DNA from 2 places in the Bradyrhizobium sp. AZCC 2176 genome. Region 1 is predicted to be linked to the other one. Evidence: predicted binding sites of a transcription regulator. Region 1 holds the regulator's gene; the other holds the start of a gene.
The links. Region 1 encodes HrcA, which represses chaperone genes, less so after heat shock. Its sites were predicted from a motif close to GTTAGCACTCNCNNNNNGNGAGTGCTAAC; they were not measured.

Region 1 (4,235 bases):
TCCGAACTCGGTCTCGCGCCGAAGCCAATCGCGCGCATGATGCGCTTCCATCACGCCTGCCGGCTCGCCCGGGATGGAGGCTGTAGCGGCTGGGCCGGGATTGCGGCACACAGCGGCTACGCCGACCAGGCGCATCTCGTCCGTGAATTTTCAAGCCTCGCCGGCGAAACGCCGACGGCGTGGGCTCGCCGGCTGGCGCTCATTGACAGCCGCCTGCAAAGGCCGCTGGACGGGCTCGACGGCTCGATGTGAGCCTGGACCGTCCGGACGCGCGGTTCTTAAGTACGCCTGCGCTTCGTCAACATGGCTTCGTACTTGGCTTTAACGGCCGGCTCGTTGGTGTTGCCCAGAACCTCGTTGAGTTCGTCGTCTCGCGGGCCGCCATCCGGTAACAAATCTTCAAGCCGGCGCGGCGGTGCTTACGCATATTGGTGCGAGCTGCAACTAGCGAGGAGTTGTTCCGTGACCAGTCGAAGCGAAATCGAGCCGCCGCGCATCTATCCGACGATGCGCTGTCGCGATGCCGAGGCCATGATCCGCTGGCTGAAGGATGTAATCGGCTTCACCGAGTACGTCGTCTACCGCAAGGACGGCACGGTGCAACATGCCGAGCTTGCCTACGGCTCCTCGCTGCTGATGCTCGGCCAGAGCCGCGATGACGAATACGGCAAACTTGTCGGCGACATCGACGGCCGCCGCACCGATGCGCTCTACGTCGCCGTCGACGATCCGGACGCCCTGCACGCCAGGGTCAAGGCATCAGGCGCCAAGATCGAGATGGAATTGCACAACACCGACTATGGCAGCCGCGACTTCGCCTGCCGGGACCCGGAAGGCAATCTCTGGAGTTTTGGCAGCTACTGGCCGAAGACCGGTGAGAAACCGCTGAAGGGGTAAGCCGGCTCAGTTCGTGACGTCGGCGGCCGGCGCGACCTTCGCGCCGCCCTTGGACACCGCGACCAGCGCCGGGCGCAGTACGCGTTCGCCGATCATGAAGCCGGCCTGCACGACCTGGACCACGGTCCCGGACGGGACGGACGGGTCGGGCACTTCGTACATCGCCTGCTGGAAGTTGGGATCGAACTTCTCGCCCGACGGATCGAACTTCTTGACGCCGTTCTTCTCCAGCGTGTTGAGCAGCGAGCGCTCGGTCAGTTCCACGCCCTCGATGAAGGCTTTGATGCCGGGATCGGCGGTCTCCCTGGCCTCGGCCGGGATCGCGTCGAGCGCGCGCTGCAGATTGTCGGCGATATCGAGAATGTCGCGCGCAAAGCCGGTGATGCCGTACATCTTGGAATCGGCCACCTCGCGCCGCGTGCGCTGGCGCAGGTTTTCCATTTCCGCCAGCGTGCGCAGCATCTTGTCGCGCGCCTCGGCCAGTTCCTTGGTCAGTGCCTCATTCGATCCTTCCTCGGGATCGTCGGGCATGATGTAGGGTTTCGAGACCACGGGCTCGCCGGTCTGGGCCGGTTTCACCGCGTCATCATTCGGCCGGTTGGGATCGGTCATAAGACTGCCTTCTCAAAAAACGCATCTGGTTCGATGGGGATTTGTTAGGCGGGATATCGTGCTTTAATGGCCGAAAATCAAGCGCAACCACACCGGATTGAGGGCAATTTGGGGCCGGTTAGCCGCCCAGCATCCGGCTGACGATCCGGGCGGCGTAATCCACCGTCGGAATCACCCTTGCATAGTTCAGCCGCGTCGGCCCGATCACGCCAAGAACGCCGACGATGCGGCCCGCGGCGTCGCCATAGGGGGCAATGATGGTGGAGGAACCGGACAGCGAAAACAGCTTGTTCTCCGACCCGATGAAAATCCTGACACCTTCGGCACGCTCGGCCCGACCCAACAGATCGATCACGCCGCGCTTGGTCTCGAGATCGTCGAACAACGACTTGACGCGTTCGAGATCCTCCAGCGCGTGCAGGTCTTCCAGCAGGTTGGCGTGGCCGCGCACGATCAATTGCCGGTCCTCATGTTCGCCGCCGGACCAGCTCGCGATGCCTGCCGCGATCACCTTCTGGGTCAGTTGATCAAGTTCGGCGCGGCTTTGCGTCAGCGCGGTTTCGAGCTCGAGCCGCGCTTCCGCCAGCGTCCGTCCGCGAATCCGCGCATTGAGGAAATTGGTCGCTTCCGTCAGCGCCGAAGAAGGGACGCCGGGCGGCAACGTCAGCACGCGGTTTTCGACCTGGCCGTCTTCGCCGACCAGCACCACCAGTGCGCGTTCCGGCTCGAGCCGGACGAACTCGATGTGCTTGAGCCGCGAATTGGATTTGGCGGTCAGCACCACGGCCGCGGCCCGGGTGAGGCCGGACAACCGCGTCAACGCTTCGCCGAGCGCCGCCTCGACCGATTGCGCGCGCCCAACGGAAGCAAGTTGGCTCTGGATCGATTCCCGCTCGGGCTCGGTGAGGTCGCCGACCTGCATCAGCGCATCGACGAAGAAGCGCAGGCCGAGTTCGGTCGGCAGCCGCCCCGCCGAGGTATGCGGCGCATAGATCAGCCCGAGCGCTTCGAGATCCGACATTACGTTGCGGACGGAAGCCGGCGACAGTGGCATCGCGATCAGGCGCGAAATGTTGCGCGAGCCGACTGGTTCGCCGGTGGCGAGATAACTCTCGACAATTTGACGAAAAATGTCGCGCGAGCGCTCGTTAAGCTGGGCAAGCCCGGCAGGTGGTGCGATCAGGCCAATCGGATCGTGGTGGGCCACGGCTTAACTCCTTGGACAGCCCCTAATTTGTCGCTCCGGCGGGCCAATGACAAGCATCCGTTTCCCTGCCAAACCGGGCCAAAAGCCCTTGCCGCTGCGCACGCCCCCACCTACAAGCACCGCGAACGAATTTTCGCTCGATTTCGAAAGGATTTCCCATGCGGCCAAGCCGCCGTGCGCCTGATCAGTTGCGCCCCGTGTCGCTGGAACGCGGCGTGGTCAAATACGCCGAAGGTTCCTGCATGGTGAAATTCGGCGACACCCATGTGCTGGTCACCGCGACACTGGAGGAGCGGCTGCCGCCATGGCTGAAGGGCCAGGGCCGCGGCTGGGTCACGGCCGAATACGGCATGCTGCCGCGCGCCACGCTGGAACGCACCCGGCGCGAGGCCGCGGCCGGCAAGCAGGGCGGCCGTACCGTCGAGATCCAGCGGCTGATCGGCCGCTCGCTGCGCGCAGCCGTCGACCTCGAAGCGCTCGGCGAGCGCCAGATCACCGTCGACTGCGACGTGATCCAGGCCGATGGCGGCACGCGCACCGCCTCGATCACCGGCGCCTGGGTGGCACTGGCCGACTGCATTTCGTGGATGAAAGGCCGCAACATGCTCAAGGCCAACGTGTTGCGCGACAACGTCGCCGCGATCTCCTGCGGCATCTATCAGGGCACGCCGGTATTGGACCTCGACTATGCCGAGGATTCCGAGGCCGAGACCGACGCCAATTTCGTCATGACCGGCGACGGCCGCATCATCGAGGTGCAGGGCACCGCCGAGAAGACGCCGTTCTCGCAGGACGAGTTCCTCGCCCTGATGGAACTGGCGCGCAAGGGTGTCGCGCGTCTGGTGGACTTGCAGAAACTGGCCGTCGCGTAGTCTGATCGCACATGCACCGTCGAATCACCGGCGCCCTCGTGATCGCGACCCACAATCCCGGCAAGCTCGCCGAGATGCGGGAACTGCTGGCGCCGCATGGCGTCGAAGTGATCTCCGCGGGCGACCTGGGCCTAGGCGAACCCGAGGAAACCGGCCAGACCTTTCGCGCCAATGCCGCGATCAAGGCGATTGCGGCCGCGAAAGCCGCGCAACTCCCTGCCTTTGCCGATGATTCCGGCCTCGTGGTCGATGCGTTGGACGGCGCGCCCGGCATCTACTCGGCGCGCTGGGCCGGAGACGGCAAGGATTTCATGGTGGCGATGAGCCGGATCGAGCGCCTGCTGCAGGAGCGCGGTGCGACCACGCCGGACAAGCGCAAAGCGCATTTCGTGTCCGCGCTGTGCGTTGCCTGGCCGGACGGCCACCTCGAAGAGGTCGAGGCCCGCACCGACGGAACTCTGGTTTGGCCGCCGCGCGGCTCCGCCGGTTTCGGCTATGATCCGGCTTTCCTGCCCGACGGGCACGTCAGGACCTTTGGCGAGATGACCTCGATCGAGAAACACGGCCTGCCGCCGCTCGGCCTCGGCCTGTCGCACCGGGCGCGCGCCTTCGTCAAACTGGCGGAGATCTGCCTTGGCTAGCGCCGA
Region 2 (4,235 bases), 1.1 Mb from region 1:
CGTCGAAGCCGAAGGTTTCGGACTTGTTCTCCAGGATCTTGCCGACCACGATCGAACCCTCGACACCGGCGTTCTCCGAGATCTGGCGAACCGGGGCTTCCAGCGCCTTCAGCACGATATTGATACCGGCCTGGACGTCGGAATTGTCGTTGTTGATGCGGCCGACGGCCTTCTTGGCGCGCAGCAGCGCCACGCCGCCGCCCGGCACGATGCCTTCCTGCACGGCCGCGCGGGTCGCGTTGAGGGCGTCCTCGACGCGGTCCTTCTTCTCCTTGACCTCGACCTCGGTCGCGCCGCCGACGCGGATCACGGCGACGCCGCCGGCAAGCTTGGCCAGCCGCTCCTGCAGCTTCTCACGGTCGTAGTCCGAGGTGGTTTCCTCGATCTGCGCCTTGATCTGCGTGACGCGGGCTTCGATGTCCTTCTTCTTGCCCGCCCCCTTGACGATCGTGGTGTTTTCCTTGTCGATCACCACCTTGCCGGCGCGGCCGAGCATGTTGATGGTGACGCTTTCGAGCTTCATGCCGAGCTCATCGGAGATGAGCTGACCGCCGGTCAGGATCGCGATGTCTTCCAGCATCGCCTTGCGGCGATCGCCGAAGCCGGGCGCCTTGACGGCGGCGACCTTCAAGCCGCCGCGCAGGCGGTTCACCACCAGCGTCGCCAGCGCCTCGCCCTCGACGTCCTCGGCGATGATCAGAAGCGGACGGCCGGACTGCACCACGGCTTCCAGCACCGGCAGCATCGACTGCAGGCCGGAGAGCTTCTTCTCGTGCAAGAGCACGAAGACGTCTTCCAGCTCGGCGGTCATCTTCTCGGCGTTGGTGATGAAGTAGGGCGACAGGTAGCCGCGGTCGAACTTCATGCCTTCGACGATGTCGACCTCGGTCTCGAGCGACTTGTTCTCCTCGACCGTGATCACGCCTTCATTGCCGACCTTCTGCATCGCCTGGGCGATCATCTTGCCGATGGCGGTGTCGCCGTTGGCCGAGATGGTGCCGACCTGGGCGACCTCGGAAGAGGCGGCGACCGGCTTGGCGCGCTTTTCGAGATCCTTGACAACCGCGTGGACCGCGATGTCGATGCCACGCTTCAGATCCATCGGGTTCATGCCGGCGGCAACCGACTTGGCGCCTTCGCGCACGATCGCCTGCGCCAGCACGGTCGCGGTGGTCGTGCCGTCGCCGGCGGTGTCGTTGGTCTTGGAGGCGACTTCGCGCAGCATCTGCGCGCCCATGTTCTCGAACTTGTCCTCGAGCTCGATTTCCTTGGCGACGGTGACGCCGTCCTTGGTGATGCGGGGTGCGCCAAAACTCTTCTCGATCACGACGTTGCGGCCCTTCGGACCGAGCGTCACCTTCACCGCATTGGCGAGAACATCGACGCCGCGCAGCATGCGCTCGCGGGCGTCGCCGGAAAATTTAACGTCTTTGGCAGCCATTTGGATATGCTCCTTGAAATTGGGATAATCAGCCGCTGCTCTTTCGTCATTGCCGGGCTTGACCCGGCAATCCATCGCCTTCGCGTCACTCTTCCGAAGAGGATGGATGCCCGGGTCAAGCCCGGGCATGACGACTGGTGTGCGGTGATGCAGGTTGGTCTCAGCTCAGCACGCCCATGATGTCGGACTCCTTCATGATCAGGAGTTCCTCACCGTCGAGCTTGACCTCGGTGCCCGACCATTTGCCGAACAGCACGCGGTCGCCGACCTTGAGGTCGATCGGAATCAGCTTGCCGGCCTCGTCGCGGCCGCCCGGGCCCACGGCGGTGACTTCGCCCTGCGACGGTTTTTCCTTGGCGCTGTCGGGAATGATGATACCGCCCTTGGTCTTCTCTTCGGCATCGATGCGCTTGACCACGACGCGGTCGTGCAGCGGACGGAATTTGGATTTAGCCATGACGTCTCCTCTTGAAGTTCCGTGGAAGGCGTGGTTTCAGGTCTGTGCCACGAAAATGGCTGGGAATGCCGGGTATTCGACGCCGCCCCGGGCGGGACAGCACGATCCTTAGCAATCTTCGTATTTGAGTGCTAAACGTGGGGCCGGGGAATATGGCTTGGCGCTGATCCTGTCAAGCAAACAAGGGGGTTAAGGCCTTCTTGAGGCCAATATAGGATGCTCCCACGGAAACCAGATCGGTGCAGCGGCGTAATTTTGACGGACGTCATTGCTCCGGCAGACTTTTTGCGGTTGGCTGCTTGACGGGAGCAGCCAGGAATTGCTCGGGGGAATGCGATGATCAGTTCACGTAATGCGCGTACGGTTGCCAATCTGGCGATCGCATCGGCGCTGACGGTCTTGCTGGCGGCGTGCAGCAGCATGAGCCTGCCGTCGCTGTCGTCCAGTCCGCCTCCCGACGCCGAGCCTGGCGTTGCGCCCGATATGCCGGCCACCATCCGCTCCGACGAGATCGTCGGCCGCTGGGGCCTCGCCTCGTTCCAGAATCCCAATGACCGGGCCCGGACCGAAAAGATGGCGCGCGACCAGTGCAAGCAGCCCTACGTGATCAGCGCCGGTCAGTCGGGCGGCGTGGTCATGCATCTGGCCGACCAGGCCACCCCGCAGGAACTGCGCCTCAAGGGCAGCCCGAGCGGCAAGAACTATATCGGCCCGGCAGGCCCGACCCCTGGCGAACAGGACCGCGAGATCGTCTCGTTCGACGGCCGCGTGCTGATCACCCGCTTCATCGACAAGGATGCCGCGGTCCGTTACGGCAACATGGTCTATGTCCGCTGCGCGCCGCGGGCGTGAGGCGGCCAAGGAATTCCGTCATTGCGAGGAGCGAAGCGACGAAGCAATCCATCGCGCCGCAAGCGGGGGAATGGATTGCTTCGCTTCGCTAGCAGTGACGGTCGTGGAAATAAAAAACGCCGGCGTCTCGCCGGCGTTTCTATTTAGTCAGCGTTAACCAGTCCGATCAATCGAACAGGGCGTCGATATCGTCCTGCGAGGCGTGGCCGGCGTCGCCGTCCAGCTTCGGGCCGTTGAGTAGCTTGGCGTCGCCTTCGCGGGTGTCGACGATCGGCGCGGCGTGAGCCTTGATCGCGTCGACGCCGCCCCAGATGTCCATCATCGTGTAGATGTGCTGCTCGATGAACTTCATCGTGGTCATCACCTTGCTGATGCGCTGGCCGGTGAGGTCCTGGAAGTTGCAGGCTTCGAAAATCGAGACGACGCGTTCCTGAATGTCCTCGCTGAGCAGCTTCTGCTGGTCGGGCGAGATGTTCTTGGACAGCGCGGTCGCCGCCTGATCGATCGCTTCGGTAGCCTCGAGGATCTGCTGGGTGGCCTGTTCGGTGCCGCCGACGACGGCGCCGAGCTCGCCATTGACCTTGGCCATTTCCTGGCCGTCAAAGCTCTTGCCGTGCAGGGTGGCGATTTCGCGCTTGGTGCGGTTGATGGCGTCGTGAATGAGATCGAGCTCGACCTTCAGCTTCGCGCACTGCTCGATCTGGGCGCGATAGGTTTCCAGCAACGCATGGGCATCGGCGGTCTCGCGTGCGATATCGGTGGCGACAGCCGAACCGTCACGGGCGTGGCCGAAGCCTGCCATCTGCGCACGGATCGCGCGCAGCTCGGCCATGATCTCACGATGCATCGGGCCGATCTCGCCGCCTTCGATGGCAGGCATGACAATTGGCGCGTCGCCCAGAATGGCTTGTTCGATACGAAAACGTTTGCGATTGACCGACATGAGTTTTTCCACCCCTTCACTTCACGTGTGTTTTAAACCGATGCGATTTAACGTGAGGTTCACGCCGGAACGCGTCGTGGTGGCGGTTTGCCCGCGGCCGCATACCAACGATTAACCATGAGGGATGCGCGTTCACGCAAAATAAACGCTACCGGACAAATCAGCGCGCGATTGTCGTCGTGGTGAATCGAAACGCCGTTTCCGTTTACCAAACCGATTAGGTTTTGATTTGTATTGATCGCGTGCAACGGCGTTTGTCGAGCCGCTGCCGCGAACCCGTAAATGACGAACAGTACAGAGTACGTCGATGTCCGGAAAAATCTCCCTTGCGCTCCTCGCGGGCGCGTCTTGCCTTTGCTTCGCCAGTGAGGCCAGTGCGATCGACGCCTCGCCAATGGCCGGCCCCGCCGTGATCTACGCAGGCCAGCCCGCACAACCCGCACCGGTGCGCATCGCCTCTGCCGAACGCTCCAACATGGGCGGCGGCTTCATCGAATTCCTGTTCGGCGACGCGCCGCAGGGCGGGCGCTATCAGCAAGCGC

Region 2: V1288_RS17115 (co-chaperone GroES) is a predicted target of HrcA. The motif match lies at 2,006-2,034, and genes of this name have one in related genera.

Annotation. Positions count from the first base shown of each region.
Region 1 is NZ_JAZHRX010000001.1:2,564,589-2,568,823, reverse strand. It holds gene V1288_RS11870 (helix-turn-helix domain-containing protein) at 1-252, shown strand, start outside; gene V1288_RS11865 (VOC family protein) at 463-897, shown strand; gene grpE (nucleotide exchange factor GrpE) at 904-1,509, opposite strand; gene hrcA (heat-inducible transcriptional repressor HrcA) at 1,628-2,716, opposite strand; gene rph (ribonuclease PH) at 2,875-3,588, shown strand; gene rdgB (RdgB/HAM1 family non-canonical purine NTP pyrophosphatase) at 3,600-4,229, shown strand; gene hemW (radical SAM family heme chaperone HemW) at 4,222-4,235, shown strand, end outside.
Region 2 is NZ_JAZHRX010000001.1:3,681,119-3,685,353, forward strand. It holds gene groL (chaperonin GroEL) at 1-1,441, opposite strand, end outside; gene V1288_RS17115 (co-chaperone GroES) at 1,602-1,898, opposite strand; gene V1288_RS17120 (hypothetical protein) at 2,235-2,750, shown strand; gene V1288_RS17125 (protein phosphatase CheZ) at 2,917-3,693, opposite strand; gene V1288_RS17130 (L,D-transpeptidase) at 4,001-4,235, shown strand, end outside.